One region of the Micromonospora sp. C51 genome, then DNA from elsewhere that is predicted to be linked to it. Evidence: predicted binding sites of a transcription regulator. Region 1 holds the regulator's gene; the other holds the start of a gene.

Region 1 (11,078 bases):
CATCCCGGTGCTCAACAAGATCGACCTGCCGGCGGCCCAGCCGGAGAAGTACGCCGAGGAACTGGCTCACCTGATCGGGGGCGACCCGGCGGACTGCATCAGGGTCTCCGGCAAGACCGGTGAGGGTGTGCCGTACCTGCTCGACGAGATCGTCCGGCAGTTCACCCCGCCGGTCGGCGACGCCGACGCCCCGGCGCGCGCCATGATCTTCGACTCGGTGTACGACGTCTACCGGGGCGTGGTCACCTACGTCCGGGTGATCGACGGCCACATCAGCGCCCGGGACCGGATCAAGATGATGTCCACCGGGGCGGTGCACGAGCTGCTGGAGATCGGGGTCATCTCGCCGGAGATGGTGAAGGCCGAGGCGCTCGGCGTCGGCGAGGTCGGCTATCTGATCACCGGGGTCAAGGATGTCCGCCAGTCCCGGGTCGGTGACACCGTCACCATCAACAACCGCCCGGCCACCGAAGCTCTCGGTGGCTACAAGGACCCGAAGCCGATGGTGTACTCGGGCCTCTACCCGATCGACGGGTCGGACTACCCGGCGCTGCGCGACGCGCTGGACAAGCTCAAGCTCAACGACGCGGCGCTGACCTACGAGCCGGAGACCTCGGGTGCCCTCGGCTTCGGGTTCCGCTGCGGCTTCCTCGGCCTGCTGCACCTGGAGATCATCGGGGAGCGGCTGGAGCGGGAGTTCAACCTGGACCTGATCTCGACCGCGCCGAACGTGGTCTACCGGGCCATCCAGGAGGACGGCCAGGAGGTCGTGGTCACCAACCCCAGCGAGTACCCGACCGGCAAGATCGCCGAGGTGTACGAGCCGACGGTGCGGGCCACCGTGCTGACCCCCAACGACTACGTCGGTGCGGTGATGGAGCTGTGCCAGGGCCGGCGGGGCAATCTGCTCGGCATGGACTACCTCTCCGCCGACCGGGTGGAACTGCGCTACACGCTGCCCCTGGCTGAGATCATCTTCGACTTCTTCGACCAGCTCAAGAGCCGTACCAAGGGCTACGCCTCGCTGGACTACGAGCCCACCGACGAGCAGGCGTCCGATCTGGTGAAGGTCGACATCCTGCTGCATGGCGAGCCGGTGGACGCGTTCAGCGCCATCGTGCACAAGGACAAGGCGTACGCCTACGGCACCACCATCGCGGCGAAGCTGCGCAACCTCATCCCGCGCCAGCAGTTCGAGGTGCCGATCCAGGCAGCCATCGGCAGCCGGGTGATCGCCCGGGAGACGATCCGCGCCATCCGTAAGGACGTGCTCGCCAAGTGCTACGGCGGTGACATCAGCCGTAAGCGCAAGCTGCTGGAGAAGCAGAAGGAGGGCAAGAAGCGGATGAAGATGGTGGGCCGGGTGGAGGTCCCGCAGGAGGCGTTCATCGCCGCGCTCTCCTCCGACTCCGACGGCAAGGCGAGCGGAAAGAAGTAAGCGGAAAGAAGTAAGCGCATCCGTCCCGACGGGCGCTCGGCCACCCGGCCGGGCGCCCGTCCGCGTGACGCGGTCTTTCGGGATGGTCGCGACCTCTCGGCCAGAAAAGCCGGTTTGGGATCTTCGCTCGTCGGGCATTAGGCGGTCACGACAGGAACACCACAAACGTTGAACGTCTTTGTGAAGGAGAGCGACCATGGAGCTCACCGTCTGGGGCATCATCACCGCCCTGATCGTTGGTCTGATCGTCGGTGCGCTTGGCCGACTGGTGGTGCCGGGCCGTCAGAACATGCCGATCTGGCTGCACATGCTCATCGGTGTCGGTGCGGCGCTGCTCGGCACCGTGATCGCCCGTGCGTCCGGCTTCGCCGAGACCGCCGGTATCGACTGGCGGGAGCTGCTGCTCCAGGTGCTGCTGGCCGCCGTGGCGGTGGCGCTGGTCGCCGGTGTGGGCCGCAACCGCCGGGGTGTCACCCATCGGTAACAGCTGAACCGTCGAAAGGCGCCCGACCGTCGAGGTCGGGCGCCTTTCGCATGCGTACGCCCAACGTGGTGCCCGGGCCGGGACCGACCTGACCAGCGCGGGCGGTGGTGGCCGTAGCCGCTCCCGTAGGATGTGATCATGACGGGCAGGGTGGCATCGGTGAACGTCGGCATCGTGACCGAGGCGGAGTGGGCCGGTGACGCGAGCGGGCGCAGCGGCATCGACAAGCGGCCGGCGGAGGCTCCGGTGTTCTTCCGCATCGACGGGGTGGCTGGCGACTTCATCGGCGAACGGTCCCACCACGGTGGTCCGGACAAGGCCGTCTACGCGTATGCGGGGGAGGACGCGGCCTGGTGGGAGGCGGACCTCGGGCGCGCCATCCGCCCGGGCGGCTTCGGCGAGAACCTCACCACGCACGCGGTCGACGTCACCGGCGCCGTGATCGGCGAGCAGTGGGCCGTCGGCGAGGTGTTGCTCCAGGTGACCACGCCGCGTAGCCCGTGCACCACCTTTGCCGGCTTCTGGGGCGTACCGGATCTGATCAAGCGGTTCACCGCCCGTGCGACGCCCGGCGCGTACCTGCGGGTGATGCGGGAGGGCGCGGTGGGCGTCGGCGACCCGATCGAGATCGTGCACCGGCCGGCCCACGGGGTGACCCTCGGCGAGGTGTTCCGGGCGCTCACCCTGGAACCGGCGCTGCTGCCCCGGTTGTTGGCCGCCGACGACCTGCCCGAGCCGATTCGCGAGAAGGCGCGTCGCCGGCTGGGCGAGCCGGCCGGCTGACGGGCCGGCAGGTCCTCTCAAGCAGACGCGAACAGGCCCCGTGGGCCACGTCCAGGCGTGGCCACGGGGCCTGTCGTCACGCTTTGGTCAGCGGAGCCAGGGGATGCTGCGGTTGAGCAGACCGCGCTGCTTGAGCTCCTTGCGCAGCGGGATCTCGTCGTCGATGTAGCCGTCCCAGTTGATGCCCCAGTAGTTGGCCGTGTGGGTGCCCTCCCCGAGCAGCTGACGCTGCACCGGCGTGCGGTTGCGGTACCACTCGCCGTCCTTGTCGGGGTGCAGCTCGTCGAGCGGGCGGATCCACCGGTAGGTGTAACCGACGAACAGCATCTTGCGGGTGATGTTCGACAGGTTCGTCGACCGGGAGTGCCACTGGCGGCGGTCGAAGATGAAGGCGTCACCCGGCTTGGCGGTGATCTCGACGGTGCCCTCGGGATCCGGGTTGTGCACGCTCAGATCCGCCGGGCGCGGCAGCGAGTTCCACAGGTGGCTGCCGGGGATCACCTTCGTCGCGCCCCGTCCCTTCTCCGACAGGTCGGAGAGCACGTAGGCGACCTTCAGCGAGAACATCGGCCGGGGCAGGTTCGGGTCCATCGTCTCCGGGTCGGAGTTCTGCCGGTACCCGTCCTGGTGCCAACCCCAGTACGGCTTCTCGGGCTCCAACGCCGGCGGCGTGACGTCGAGGTGGTTGTGGTGGGTGTAGATGTTCCAGCCGGCCAGGCCCCACATGTAGGGGAACGCGATCGGGTGGGTGAGCAGCTCGCCGAAGAGCTCGTCACGCTCAAGGAAGCCCAGCAGGTGCAGGGTGCCGTCCTTGGTGGTGTTGCCCTTGGCCTTCTCCTCCTCGTACACCCGGTCGACCGCGGCCTCGAGAGCGGCCCGGTGATCCTCGGTCAGGACGTTGCGCAGCAGGAGAAAGCCCTGCTCGTGGAACTCCTTGCGGTCGACGTCACTGATCGGTTCGTAGCCGGTCCGGTCGCCGTAGTCGAACGCCACGTAGTACCCCTCCCCAAGAGGTGAAACCATTTCTGGCACAGGCCGCCGATCGTAACGCGCGTCCAGGCGACTCGGGGGGCACCCTGCGACCTTTCCACAGGTACGGCGACTGAAGGCGGTTGGACGACTACCCCATGTCACGCAACGTGGCGAGACGCGGCCTTACATACCGAAATGCCGGATCTTGCGGTGACTGCGGGTAAGGGCGGTCGCTCTAAGGAGATCGGGGCCGATCAGACGTCGGCGTGGACCTCGGCGAGGACCTCCGTGTCACCCCGGTCGCTGTCCGGCAGGCGCTTCCAGTCGCCGCGCTTGGCGGTCCACTCCCGGCCGTCGTAGGTCACCCGCTTCACCCCGTGCTCCTTCGCGTGGGAGACCAGCCAGTGCGTGTACCGCCAGCCCGCCCGCACGCCCTCGGCGGAGGGCGATTCGTTGATCCCCACCTTCAGCAGGGTCGGGTTGCCGGAGCTGTCGACGGCAGAGGTGAAGTAACTCCTGCCCACCTGCCGGTCGTCGTTGCCGGTGAAGGCCCGCAGGCCCCAGTCGAGCGCCAGCCCCTCGGTCAGCGCGGCGATGGCGGCGGCGCCGCGCATCACCGGATCGCCGCCCACCGCGCAGGTGACCGCCGTGGTGGCGTGACCGAGCAGCGCCCGGGTGAGCACCTGCGACTCGTCGGCCCACTTCTCGTACGCCTCGGGGAAGGCCGAGCGCTGGACCTTCTGTGCGGCGTCGGTGACCCGCATGTCCTCCCAGCCGCGCACCTTCTTCAACGCCGCGTAGAACTTCCCCGCCGCGTACCGGGGGTCGCGGATCTGTTTCGGTGTGCCCCAACCCTGGCTCGGTCGCTGCTGGAACAGCCCCACGGAGTCGCGGTCGCCACCGGTCAGGTTGCGCAACCCGGACTCCTGGTACGCGGTGGCCAGCGCCACCACCACCGCCCGCTCCGGCATCTCGCGTTGCACGCCGATCGCCGCGATGGTCGCCGCGTTCGCCATCTGCTGCGAGTCGAGCGTCACCTCGCCGTCGGCCTGCACCGTGCAGGCCCGGCCGGCCAGCGGCAGCCGTAGCCCCTCACCGGCCTGCCTCAGCACCACGATCGTCCCGATCGCGGCGATCAGGACGAGGACCACGAATCCCGTCGCGAAAGCCCGAGTCCGCACCCGCACCTCCTGTGTCAAGGTCCGCCAAGCGTACGTCCCTCATCGACCTGTTCGGGTCGTCCGACCGGTTCCCACCTCCTGCGGCACCTACGCGCAACGCGAGGTTCCCCGTCCCGGCCGTACCTCACCCACCGAGTTCCGCCACCCAGCGCGGCGGCCGCTTCTCCCGGAACGCGGTGACCCCCTCGACCCCGTCGGCCGACAGGAAGTAGCCGGTGGACAGCTCGGCCAGCTCGGCCAGGTCGGCGCGCAGGTCGACGGCGGCCGGGCGGCGCAGCAGTCGCTTCGCGCCGGCCAACGCCGCCGGGGCGCCGCGTACCAGCGAGTCGCAGTACCGCCGCACCACGGCATCCAGCTCCGCGGCCGGCACCGCGGCGGTGACCAGGCCGATCTCGGCGGCCCGCCGGCCGTCGAAGGGGTCGCCGGTCAGGTACAGCTCGGCTGCCGCCCGGGTGGTCAGGCGGGGCAGCACCGTCGCGGAGATCACCGCGGGGATCACCCCGATCCGCACCTCGGTGAAGGCGAACGTGGCCTCGGCCGCGCAGACCGCCAGGTCGGCTGCCGCGATCAGGCCCAGGCCGCCGGCCCGGGCGGGGCCGGCGACTCTCGCCAGCACCGGCTTCGGGCACTCCCAGACCGCCGCGAGCACGTCACTCAGCATCCCGGCGGGCACCGTGCCGCTGGCGTACGCCGCCGCGGTCTCCTTCAGGTCGGCGCCGGAGCAGAAGACCGGCCCGGTGTGGTCGAGCACGATCACCCGGACCGCGTCGTCGGCGACCGCGGCGGCCAGCCCGGCCAGCAGTTCGGTCATCAGCGGCGTGGAGAGCGCGTTGCGGTTGTGCGGACTGTCCAGGGTGAGCGTGGTCACCCCGTGGGCCGTGGCGACCCGCACGAACGCGTCGGGAGAGGTCATGCCAGGGCACACTAGTGGCCATGCCCGGCGTCCTTCCAGCAGGCGAGCCCGTCCCCGCCGACGGGTCGCTGCCCGCGTCCGCCCGTGCGTCCGTAGGCGTCCGGGGTTTCGGGGTCTACGTGCACGTGCCTTTCTGTGCGAGTCGCTGCGGTTACTGCGACTTCAACACGTACACCGCCGACGAACTGGGCGGCGGCGCGAGCCGGGAGGGCTACGCCGACGCCGTGCTGGCGGAACTGGCGCTCGCCGCCCGGGTGCTGGACGACACCCCACCGGCCCGGGTGGAGACGGTCTTCGTCGGCGGCGGCACCCCCACCCTGCTGCCCGCCGACGACCTGGCCCGCATCCTGGACGCCATCGACCGGACCTGGGGGCTGGCCACCGACGCGGAGGTGACCACCGAGGCCAACCCCGAGTCGGTCACGCCCACCTCGCTGAAGGAGTTGCGCGCGGCCGGGTACACCCGGATCTCGCTGGGCATGCAGTCGGCCGCGCCCGGGGTGCTCGCCGTGCTCGACCGCCGGCACCACGCCGGCCGGGCCACCGCCGCCGCGATGGAAGCGCGCGACGCCGGCTTCGACCACGTCAATCTCGACCTGATCTACGGAACGCCGGGGGAGCGGGCCGAGGACTTCGCCGCCTCGCTGGACCAGGTGGTCGCCGCCGGCGTGGACCATGTCAGCGCGTACGCCCTGATCGTCGAGGACGGCACCCGGCTGGCCTCCCGGATGCGCCGTGGCGAGCTGCCGTACCCGGACGAGGACGTCGCCGCGGACCGTTACCTGGCCGCGGAGTCCGCCCTCGGCGCGGCCGGTTTCTCCTGGTACGAGGTCTCCAACTGGGCCCGCACGCCAGCCGCGCGCTGCCGGCACAACCTGCTCTACTGGACCGGCGGGAACTGGTGGGGCCTCGGGCCGGGGGCGCACAGCCACGTCGGCGGGGTGCGCTGGTGGAACGTCAAGCATCCCGCCGCGTACGCGCAACGCCTCGCCGCCGGGGCGTCACCCGGGCAGGCCCGGGAGGTGCTCACCGGCGACGAGGCGCACATGGAGGACGTCATGCTCCGGTTGCGGCTGGCCTCCGGCCTGCCGCTGGACGTGCTGACCGACGCGGGACGGGCGGGCGCGGCGCGGGCGCTGGCCGAGGGGCTGCTCGCCGAGCCGGCCCACGCCGCCGGCCGCGCCGTGCTCACCCTGCGCGGCCGGTTGCTCGCCGACGCCGTGGTCCGCGACCTGTTGCCCTGACCCCCGTCATCCGGCCGGCCCGCGCGGTCAGCGCTTCACGAACGCGTAGCTCATCGGATACTGGTAGAGCACCCCGTCGTTGGCCTTGACCCCGCCGATGATGCCGAAGATCACCGGCACGATCCCGGCGATGATCGGCGCGAAGAACAGGATGCCGCAGGTGATCGTGGCGAGCACCCAGCTCAGCACGCCGACGATGGCCCAGGTGAGCTGGAAGTTCAGCGCGGCCACGGAGTGGGCCCGGGCGATCGGGGACTGCTGCCCGCGGGTCATCATCGCGATCAGCGGCGCCACCCAGCCGAAGAGCCCGCCACCGACGACCACGCCGAGCGGGCCGCCGAAGTGGGCGATCAGGACCCAGGTCTTGTCCTCGTTGTTGGCGTAGCCACCGCCGGGAGCGCCGTAACCGCCGGTCGGGTAGCCGACACCGGGGGCTCCGGGTGGGGGAGGGTAACCGCCGGGCGGCTGGTCGCCGGTGGGAGGTGGATAGCCGCCGGGCGGGGGATAACCGCCGGGCGGGGGATAGCCGCCCTGGCCTGGCGAACCGGACAGTGGTGTCGTGGGTTCGTCGCCGGAGTCCGGGGGACGAGGTGGTTCAGTCATGGAGGTCACGGTAGGTGCCAGCGGCAACGGCGCACCAGAGCGACACCGGCGAGTGTCAACCCGCCGATCGGTTCGATGACGGGCCGGCCGACTTGATCATCGCGCCGAGGGGGACGCCGACGTAGACTGGCACTCGCTACAGTCGAGTGCCAGAGTGTTCCTCTGGTGGCCGTGACGCTGGGGGCTGACCTGCGACAGGAGGTGGCAAGGATGGGTCTGGACGACCGGAAGCTCGCCGTGCTCCGGGCGATCGTCGAGGACTACGTCGCCACCCAGGAGCCGGTCGGCAGCAAGTCGCTTGTCGAGCGGCACCAACTCGGTGTCTCGCCGGCCACGGTCCGCAACGACATGGCCGTGCTTGAGGACGAGGGCTACATCCGTCAACCGCACACCAGCGCGGGGCGGGTGCCCACCGACCGTGGCTACCGACTCTTCGTCGATCGATTGAGCCGGGTCAAGCCGCTCAGCCCGGCCGAACGCCGGGCGATCGAGCGCTTCCTGGCCGGCGCCGTCGATCTCGACGATGTGGTGCACCGCACGGTTCGGCTGCTGGCACAGCTGACCCGGCAGGTCGCCGTCGTGCAGTACCCGAGCCTGGCCCGGTCCCGGGTGCGTCACCTGGAACTGGTGCCGATCTCCACCACCCGGCTGATGCTGGTGATGATCGCCGACACCGGTCGGGTCGAGCAGCGGCTGGTCGAACTGCCCGCACCGGTCCCCGCCGACGACGTGCTGGATCTGCGCCGGCTGGTCAACGAGAAGCTGGTAGGTGTCCGCCTGTCGGAGACCCCGCCGCTGGTGCAGGCCCTCATCGACGACTCCGTGCCGCACCTGCGCCCGGCGATGACCACGCTGTCCACGGTGCTGCTGGAGACGCTCGTCGAACGGCACGAGGAGCGGCTCGCCCTGGCCGGCACCGCCAACCTCGCCCGGGGCGGTCTGCTCGACTTCCAGGGCTCGTTGCGTCCCATCCTCGAAGCACTTGAGGAGGAGGTCGTGCTACTCAAGCTCATCGGCGAGGTGGAGCCGAGCACGCTGCGGGTACGTATCGGCGACGAGAACGAGATCGACAACCTACGGGCGGCTTCCGTGGTCAGCACCGGGTACGGCCCGGGCGCGACCATCGTCGGGGGGATGGGCGTGCTGGGACCGACCCGGATGGACTACCCCGGAACCATCGCCACGGTGAGGGCCGTGGCACGCTACGTGGGCGAGCTGCTGGCCCAGAACTGACCAGTCAGGGCCGACGGCAGGCTGCCGCCGCCGAACGGCGTAACTCGAGACGAACACGAGGACACGGAACGCAGTGGCCAGGGACTACTACGGCATTCTCGGCGTGAGCAAGGGTGCCTCCGATGACGAGATCAAGCGCGCCTACCGCAAGCTGGCGCGCCAATTCCATCCGGACGTGAATCCGGATCCGGAGGCACAGGAGAAGTTCAAGGACATCAACGCCGCGTACGAGGTCCTCTCGGACGATCGGAAACGGCAGATCGTCGACCTGGGCGGGGACCCGCTGGCACCCGGCGGAGGCGGGCCCGGCGGTCCGGGTGGCCCCGGCGGGGCCGGCCCCTTCGTCGGCTTCCAGGACATCATGGACGCCTTCTTCGGCGGCGCCACGGGCGCCGGGCGAGGCCCGCGTCCGCGTACCCGCCCCGGCGCCGACGCGATCCTGCGCCTGGAGCTGGACCTCCAGGAGACCGCCTTCGGCGTCGAGGCGCCGATCACCGTCGACACCGCCGTGCTCTGCACCACCTGCTCCGGTGCCGGCACCGCCGCCGGCACCCACCTGGCCACCTGCGAGGCGTGCGGTGGCCGGGGCGAGGTGCAGTCGGTGCAGCGCACCTTCCTCGGGCAGGTGGTCTCCGCTCGGCCGTGCACGGTCTGCCAGGGCTACGGCACCACCATCCCGAGCCCCTGCCCGACCTGCGCCGGCGACGGCCGGGTACGCACCCGCCGATCGCTGACCGTCAAGATCCCCGCCGGGGTGGAGGACGGTATGCGGATCCGCCTCGCCCAGCAGGGCGAGGTCGGCCCGGGCGGCGGCACCGCCGGGGACCTCTACGTGGAGATCCACGAACGGCCACACGACGTCTTCTCCCGTAAGGGCGACGACCTGCACTGCCGGGTCACCGTGCCGATGACCGCCGCCGCACTCGGCACCCGGCTGACCATCAAGGCGCTCGACAGCGAGGAACCGGTCGACGTCAAGCCGGGTACCCAGCCGGGCAGCACCCTGCGGCTGCGGGCCCGCGGCGTACCGCACCTGCGCGGCGCCGGGCGGGGCGACCTCTACGTCCACCTGGACGTGCGTACCCCGACCAAGCTCGACGCCGACCAGGAACGGATGCTGCGCGACTTCGCCAAGACCCGCGGCGAGGAGGTCGCCGAGCTGACCAAGCAGGGTGGCTTCTTCTCCCGGATGCGCGACGCCTTCAACGGCCACGCCTGACGTGTCCGCCCCGCTGTTCCTCGTCGAGTCGCTGCCGACCGCCGCCTCGATGGTGCTGGACGGGCCCGAGGGCCACCACGCGGCCACCGTGCAACGGCTACGCGTCGGCGAGCAGGTGCTGCTCGCCGACGGGCGGGGCGGCACAGCCACCGCCGTGGTCACCGCCGTCGGCCGGGGCACCCTCGACCTCGACGTGACCGACCGGGGGTACGTCGACGCGGCGAACCCGCGGCTGGTGGTGGTCCAGGGCATCGCCAAGGGCGACCGGGGTGAGCTTGCCGTGCAGGCGATGACCGAGGCGGGCGTGGACGAGCTGGTCCCGTGGGCGGCGGGCCGCTCGGTGGTGCAGTGGCGCGGCGACCGGGGCGTACGGGCCCGCAGCCGGTGGGTCGCCACCGCCCGGGAGGCGACGAAGCAGGCCCGGCGGGCGTGGCTGCCGGTGGTGGCGGGAGCGCCCGACGAGAGCACCGCATCGGTGACCCGCCGGATCGCCGGGGCGGCGGCCGGGTACGTGCTGCACGAGGCGGCGACCGACCGGCTGACCACCGTCGAGCTGCCCGAACACGGCGAGATCGTGCTGGTGGTGGGGCCGGAGGGCGGCATCACCCCGGACGAGTTGTCGGCCTTCCAGGAAGCCGGCGCCCGACCGGTACGGCTCGGTACCTCGGTGCTGCGCACCTCCACCGCGGGCGTGGCCGCCCTGGCGGTCCTCGCCACCCGCCTGCTGCGCTGGTGAGCGTCGCGCGGGCGTCGCCGAGGAACCCTTCCTTACACTGCCCGGATGGGAAGCGACTGTCTGTTCTGCCGCATCGTCGCCGGAGAAATTCCGGCCACCGTGGTCCGCGAGACGCCCACCACGCTCGCCTTCCGCGACATCGACCCGAAGGCACCGGTGCACGTGCTGGTCGTACCGAAGGAGCACTACGCCGACGTGGCCACGCTCGGCCAGGGTGACCCGGCGCTGGCCGGCGAGGTGCTGGCCACCGCCGCCGCGGTGGCCGAGGACGA
Region 2 (6,675 bases), 180 kb from region 1:
CGGCGATGGTCTGGAACTGGGTCTTGTCACCCTGGGCGTTCTGGATGTCGTACTCGACGCCGGCAGCCTCGAAGGCGGCCTGGAGGAACTTGCGGTCGGCGCCCTCCCAGCGGGCGGAGGACTTGCTGTCCGGCAGGATCACGCCGATCTTCGGGGTCACGTCGGAGCCGGCCTGGTCGCCGCCGGACTCGTCGCCACAGGCCGTCAGGCTGCCGAGGGCCAGCAGGCCCACGGTGCCGACGGCGAGGAAGCCCTTGCGCATGTGCAGGGTCCTTTCGAGGGTGGGGAAGGGTGTCGGTGTTTTTGTTTTGTTGTGTCCGGCAACGTATTCCGCGCCACACGCCAGCACAAGGGTGCGCCGGTCACGAGTTTGTTGTCGGCGGTAACAATTCAGCAACGCCAGCGACACCTCGCCGCCACCGTGCCTGTGGCGACCTTGGTGTCCGGGTCGCCGGTCGGCGGATACGGGCCGGGTCAGGGGCTCGCGAGCGGGGCCAACCGGGCGTCGGTGAGGGCGGCCAGGTCGGCCGGAGCCAGCTCCACCTGGAGCCCCCGGCGGCCGGCCGAGACGTACACCGTCGGATGCTTCAGGGCGGAGACGTCGAGGACCGTGGGCAGGCGTCGCCGCTGGCCCAGCGGGCTGATGCCGCCGCGTACGTACCCGGTGGCCCGCTCGGCCGCCGCCCGCTCGGCAAGCGTGGCCCGCTTGCCGCCCACGGCCGCCGCGAGCGCCTTGAGGTCAAGATCGCCGGTGACCGGCACCACCGCCACCGTCAGTGCCCCGTCGACCTCGGTGACCAGGGTCTTGAAGACCCGCTCCGGCGCCACCGCGAGCGCGACGGCGACCAGCGCGCCATAGTTGGGCTCATCAGGCGAGACGTCGTACGGATGGGTGCGATGGTCGACCTTCCGCTTCGTCAGCAGTGCAGTCGCCGGGGTGCCACGTCCCGCCATGCCCGCCAACGTAATCCCGGGCCGCTGCCCGAGCCAGCGCCTTCTCAGCCGGTGGTTCGGGCAAGTCGCGCCTTCCGTCCGACGTGAGGGCCCAGGATGCCGCAAGTCGCGACCGGCATGCCCGGTGAGAGGCCGGCCTGGGCCTCGGGCGGGGGCAGATGGGGGCGGGGCGCAAGAATAGGCGGGTGGATCTGGAGCAGTTCGCCGCGTTGCGTACGCCTGAGGGGTTGGCCGCGCTCGACACGGCAGCCGGGGTGGCCGGCGGTGATCCGCTGGCCGCGGCGGTGGCGCTGCGCTCTGCCGGGGTGCCCGGCGGGCTCGCGGCGGCGGCGCTGACCCAGGCCGAGCTGCGCCGCCGGGCGACCGGCAAGTTCGGGCCGGCGGCGGCCGGCATGTTCTTCACCCGGCCGGGGCTGGAGCAGGCAACCCGGCGGGTCGTCGCCGACCGGCGGGCCCGGCGGCTGCGCGCCGCTGGGGTGCGCACACTGGCCGACCTGGGCTGCGGGCTGGGCGCCGACGCGCTCGCCGCCGCCCGCGCCGGCATCCGGGTGTACGCGGTGGAGGCGGACCCGCTCACCGCTGCGCTGGCCGAGGCGAACGCCCAGGCCGCCGGGCTGGCCGACCTGGTCACCGTCGAGTGCGGCGACGCGACGGCGTTCGACGTGACCCGGGTCGAGGCGGTCTTCTGCGACCCAGCCCGACGTCGAGCCGGCACCGGTCGCCGGATTTTCGACCCGAACTCGTACTCACCGCCGTGGGACTTCGTGACCGGCCTGGCCGAACGGGTGCCGCGCACGGTGGTGAAGGTCGCGCCGGGGATCGACCACGCGCTGATCCCGCCCGGCGCGGAGGCGGAGTGGGTGAGCGCGGACGGCGACCTGGTCGAGGCGGCCCTCTGGTGCGGCGAACTGGCCGAGTCTCCCCGCCGCGCGACCGTGCTGACCGGCGAGTCGGTGCACCGGCTCGCGGGGTCGGGCACCCGCGAGGCGCCGGTCGGGGCGGTGCGGCGCTTTGTGTACGACCCCGATCCGGCGGTGGTGCGCGCACACCTGATCGCCGAGCTGGCTGCCGACCTGGACGCCACCCTCGCCGACCCGACCATCGCCTACCTCTACGCCGACACGGCCCAGCGCACGCCGTACGCCCGCTGCCTGGAGGTGACCGACGTGCTGCCGTTCTCCCTCAAGCGGCTGCGGGCGCTGCTGCGGGAACGGCGGGTCGGCCGAGTGGAGATCCTCAAGCGCGGCTCCGCGCTGGAGCCCGAGCGGCTCCGGCGCGACCTGCGGCTAAGCGGCAACCAGCCGGTGAGCCTGGTGCTCACCCGGGTCGCCACCGCCCCGACGGTCCTGGTCTGCCGCCCGGTGGCCTGAACCCCGCGCCCCGCTGGTCGGGCCGAGGTTCGGGTCGTCATGTGCAGCCGGCGGGGCGCGGGTTGCGGCATCCTGGGCTGTCAGCTCGGCGGGAGACCGCGTCATGCCGCAACTCGCGCGTCCCCAGCGCGGGAGGGCGCGCGACCGCATGGCGAGCCCAGCCGGGGCGGGGGCCGGGTCGGCGCAAAAGGGGGAGCGCCGGGTCGGGGTTGGTCAGCGGGTGGGGGCGTGGGGGGCGATGAAGGCGCGCCAGGCGGCGGGGGTGAAGGCGAGCGCCGGGCCGGCCGGGTCCTTGCTGTCGCGTACGGCGACCAGGCCGGGCAGGTTGTCGGCGACCTCGACGCAGGCGCCGCCATTCTGATTGCTGCGGGAAGATTTGCGCCAGGCGGCGCGGGGCAGGTCCATGACTTCGCCACTTCCTCGATCAGGCGGGCGGACTGCCGGTGCGGCAGCGCCTCACCGGCCACAGTCTCCCAACGCCGCCCCAGGCTGGCAAAGGTCGTTCGGGCCGTCCACTGTGTGCCCCCGGAGCTGGTTGTCCAGGTGCGCCACCTCGGTGCCGTCGGTCAGCCGGGCCAGCACCCGCTTCTCGATCTGCTCGTCGGTAAGCGGCGGACCGGCCCGGAGCATCGCCCGGGCGTACGCCTCGGTCTGGAGCAGGCCCGGCACCACGGCCGGGTCGTACCAGCGCAGCGCGACCGCCTCCCGCTCGATCTCGCCCCACGGCCGGAACCAGTCCGGCTCGGCGTGCAGCCGGATCAGCTCCAGCATCCCGACGAAGAGGCCACCGGTCTCCAGCACCTTGTCGAACCGGGCCAGGTAGTCGGCGCTGAGCTGGTTCGGGCCGATCTCCATCGCGCTCACAGTGACTGTCGGCGTGTTGCGGTCAACGCTGGCGAACGACTGCGGAACAGTGTGGGAAAAGTGGCGACGCGGGTGCGGAGGAGCGGCGACACGAGGGTGGCGGATTGGCACTCTCCTTGACGGAGTGCTAGCCGAGGAATAACCTGCGATTAGCACTCTCACCCTGAGGGTGCCAACCTTCGGGCCCTGGTGTCCGGGGGTTGAACGCCAGGCGGACCGGCACCCGCGACGACGGCCCCGCCCGGTGGCATGTGGCAGATTGACGCCGGTCGGCATGCCGACCGGCAACGAAACCAAGTACCCCAGGAGGGTATGCCCGTGACTACCGCGACCAAGGTTGCGATCAAGCCGCTCGAGGACCGCATCGTGGTCCAGGCGAACGAGGCCGAGACCACCACCGCCTCGGGCATCGTGATCCCCGACACCGCCAAGGAGAAGCCGCAGGAGGGCACCGTCCTCGCTGTCGGCCCGGGCCGGATCGACGACAAGGGCAACCGCGTGCCGATCGACGTCTCCGTCGGCGACACCGTTCTCTACTCGAAGTACGGCGGCACCGAGGTCAAGTACGCCGGCGAGGAGTACCTGGTGCTCTCCGCCCGCGACGTCCTCGCGGTCATCGAGAAGTAAGTAAGACAGACCGATCAGTGTCGTTGCCCCGGTCCGGCTCGCCGGGCCGGGGCGACGTCGCTTCGAAGGGACATTCATGGCGAAGATCCTGAGCTTCTCGGACGACGCCCGGCACCTGCTGGAGCACGGTGTCAACGCGCTCGCTGACGCGGTCAAGGTCACCCTCGGGCCGCGCGGGCGCAACGTCGTCCTCGACAAGAAATTCGGTGCGCCGACGATCACCAACGATGGTGTGACCATCGCCAAGGAGATCGAGCTCACCAACCCGTACGAGAACCTCGGCGCGCAACTGGTCAAGGAGGTGGCGACCAAGACCAACGACGTCGCCGGCGACGGGACCACCACCGCGACCGTGCTCGCCCAGGCCATGGTCCGCGAGGGCCTGCGCAACGTCACCGCGGGCGCCAACCCGGCCGGCCTCAAGCGGGGTATCGACGCCGCTGCCACCAAGGTCTCCGAGGCGCTGCTCGGCAAGGCCGTCGAGGTCTCCGACAAGAAGTCGGTCGCGCACGTCGCGACGATCTCGGCGCAGGACGCCACCATCGGCGAGCTGATCGCCGAGGCGATGGAGAAGGTCGGCCGCGACGGTGTGATCACCGTTGAGGAAGGCTCCGCCCTGCACACCGAGCTGGACGTCACCGAGGGCCTCCAGTTCGACAAGGGCTTCATCTCGCCGAACTTCGTCACCGACGCGGAGTCGCAGGAGTCCGTCCTGGAGGACGCGTACATCCTGATCACCACGCAGAAGATCTCCGCGATCGAGGAGCTGCTGCCGCTGCTGGAGAAGGTTCTCCAGAACAACAAGCCGCTGCTCATCGTCGCCGAGGACGTCGAGGGTCAGGCGCTGTCCACCCTGGTGGTCAACGCCATCCGCAAGACCATCAAGGTCTGCGCGGTCAAGGCGCCCGGTTTCGGCGACCGCCGCAAGGCGATGCTCCAGGACATGGCGATCCTCACCGGCGCCGAGCTGGTCGCCCCGGAACTGGGCTACAAGCTCGACCAGGTCGGCCTGGAGGTGCTGGGCAGCGCCCGGCGCATCGTGGTCGACAAGGAGAACACCACGATCGTCGAGGGTGGCGGCCAGGCCAGCGAGGTGACCGACCGGGTCGCGCAGATCCGCAAGGAGATCGAGGCCTCGGACTCCGAGTGGGACCGGGAGAAGCTCGCCGAGCGGCTGGCCAAGCTCTCCGGCGGTGTCGCGGTGGTCAAGGTCGGCGCGGCCACCGAGGTCGAGATGAAGGAGCGCAAGCACCGCATCGAGGACGCCATCGCCGCGACCAAGGCCGCGGTCGAGGAGGGTACGGTGCCCGGCGGAGGTGCCGCCCTGGCGCAGATCCTGTCGGTGCTCGACGACGACCTCGGCTTCACCGGCGACGAGAAGGTCGGCGTGTCGATCGTGCGTAAGGCGCTGGTCGAGCCGCTGCGCTGGATCGCCCAGAACGCCGGTCACGACGGCTACGTCGTCGTGCAGAAGGTCGCCGGCAGCGACTGGGGCCACGGCCTCGACGCCGCCGTCGGCGAGTACGTCGACCTGACCAAGGCCGGCATCATCGACCCGGTCAAGGTGACCCGCAACGCGGTGACCAACGCCGCGTCGATCGCCGGTCTGCTGCTCACCACCGAGAGCCTCGTGGTGGAGAAGCCGGCTGAGCCGGAGCCCGCCTCGGGTGGCCACGGCCACTCGCACGGCCACGGTCACAGCCACCAGCACGGCCCGGGCTTCTGAGCCTGCCGTACGCCGGACGTGGGGCGCGCCGTCGACGACGGTGCGCCCCACGCGCGTGAGTGGGACGGTCGTGCGGCCGAGGCGGACCCCTCGGGACGTCGGATCCCTCGGGACGTCGGACCCGGTTCCGGGCCGGTGCGCCGTGACGAGAGGTTACGGAACGCCGACGGCGCTACCGGACCGGTGGCCGGTGGGAAACACTGGGCGGGTGAGCAGCACGACACCCCGGTTCGCGGCCCTGGCCGGCATCGCCGCCGCTGCGGCGGCCATCGGCACCGCCGAAGTGGTTGCCGCCCTGACCGGCCCCCGGTCGTCCCCGCTCGTCGCGGTCGGCGGTCTCGTCGTGGACACCGCCCCGGAGCCGGTCAAGCGGTTCGGCATCGAGGTCTTCGGCACGTACGACAAGATCGCCCTACTGGTCGGCACGGCACTGCTGCTCGGCGGCTTCGCCGCCCTGATCGGCATGCTGGCCGCCCGGCGGCTGACGGCGGGCCTGGCCGGCATCGTCGTCTTCGGCGGGATCGGCGCGGCGGCGGCCCTGACCCGGGCCGGCGCGGACGCCGCCGACGTACTCCCGTCGCTGCTCGGAGCGGCGGTCGGCGGGGTCGCGCTCTGGGCGTTCGTCGCCGGCCCGCTGGAACTCGAACCCTGGCCGTGGGCCCCACCGACGCCGTCCGGCCCGCCCTCCGTGGCCAATCGCGCCGTGCCCCCCGACCCGGATTCGGCCGGGACCGTCGGGGTCCCCGACGGGACGGCGACCGACCCGACCGCGTCGGCCGGCAGTCCGTCGGTCCCGGGAAGCCCGCCGGCCGCCGGCGGCCCATCGGGCCCCGCAGGTCCGGGGCGGCGGGTCGACCCGGACTCGCGGCGGCGGTTCCTCACCGGGGTCGGGACGGTGCTCGGGGTGGCCGCCGTCGGGGGAGTGGCGGGGCGGTGGTTGGCCGGCCGCCAGGGGGTGTCGGCCGCCCGCGAGGCGATCACGCTGCCGGCCCCGGTCTCTGCCGCACCACCGGTGCCCGCTGGTGCCAACTTGTCCGTGCCCGGGCTGGCCAGCTACGTGACGTCGAACCGAAGCTTCTACCGGATCGACACCGCGCTGGTGGTGCCGCAGGTCGATCCGGAGACCTGGCAGTT

What was found. The regulator HrcA, encoded in region 1, represses chaperone genes, less so after heat shock. The targets are predictions, from matches to a motif close to GGTTNGCACNCTCNNNNNGAGNGTGCNAACC.
Region 2: the regulator HrcA is predicted to act here: its motif matches at 3,336-3,366, upstream of groES (co-chaperone GroES).

The regions. Positions count from the first base shown of each region.
Region 1 is NZ_JAGPXQ010000006.1:27,185-38,262, reverse strand. Features, by position in the region: gene lepA (translation elongation factor 4) at 1-1,438, shown strand, start outside; gene KBX50_RS09675 (GlsB/YeaQ/YmgE family stress response membrane protein) at 1,635-1,922, shown strand; gene KBX50_RS09670 (MOSC domain-containing protein) at 2,061-2,705, shown strand; gene KBX50_RS09665 (phytanoyl-CoA dioxygenase family protein) at 2,793-3,698, opposite strand; gene KBX50_RS09660 (hypothetical protein) at 3,932-4,864, opposite strand; gene KBX50_RS09655 (enoyl-CoA hydratase-related protein) at 4,983-5,771, opposite strand; gene hemW (radical SAM family heme chaperone HemW) at 5,792-7,015, shown strand; gene KBX50_RS09645 (DUF4870 domain-containing protein) at 7,043-7,618, opposite strand; gene hrcA (heat-inducible transcriptional repressor HrcA) at 7,829-8,851, shown strand; gene dnaJ (molecular chaperone DnaJ) at 8,925-10,070, shown strand; gene KBX50_RS09630 (16S rRNA (uracil(1498)-N(3))-methyltransferase) at 10,072-10,806, shown strand; gene KBX50_RS09625 (histidine triad nucleotide-binding protein) at 10,852-11,078, shown strand, end outside.
Region 2 is NZ_JAGPXQ010000006.1:212,424-219,098, forward strand. Features, by position in the region: gene KBX50_RS10530 (sugar ABC transporter substrate-binding protein) at 1-262, opposite strand, end outside; gene ybaK (Cys-tRNA(Pro) deacylase) at 475-954, opposite strand; gene KBX50_RS10540 (methyltransferase domain-containing protein) at 1,140-2,324, shown strand; gene KBX50_RS10545 (DUF397 domain-containing protein) at 2,538-2,729, opposite strand; gene KBX50_RS10550 (Scr1 family TA system antitoxin-like transcriptional regulator) at 2,781-3,179, opposite strand; gene groES (co-chaperone GroES) at 3,501-3,815, shown strand; gene groL (chaperonin GroEL) at 3,892-5,541, shown strand; gene KBX50_RS10565 (molybdopterin-dependent oxidoreductase) at 5,750-6,675, shown strand, end outside.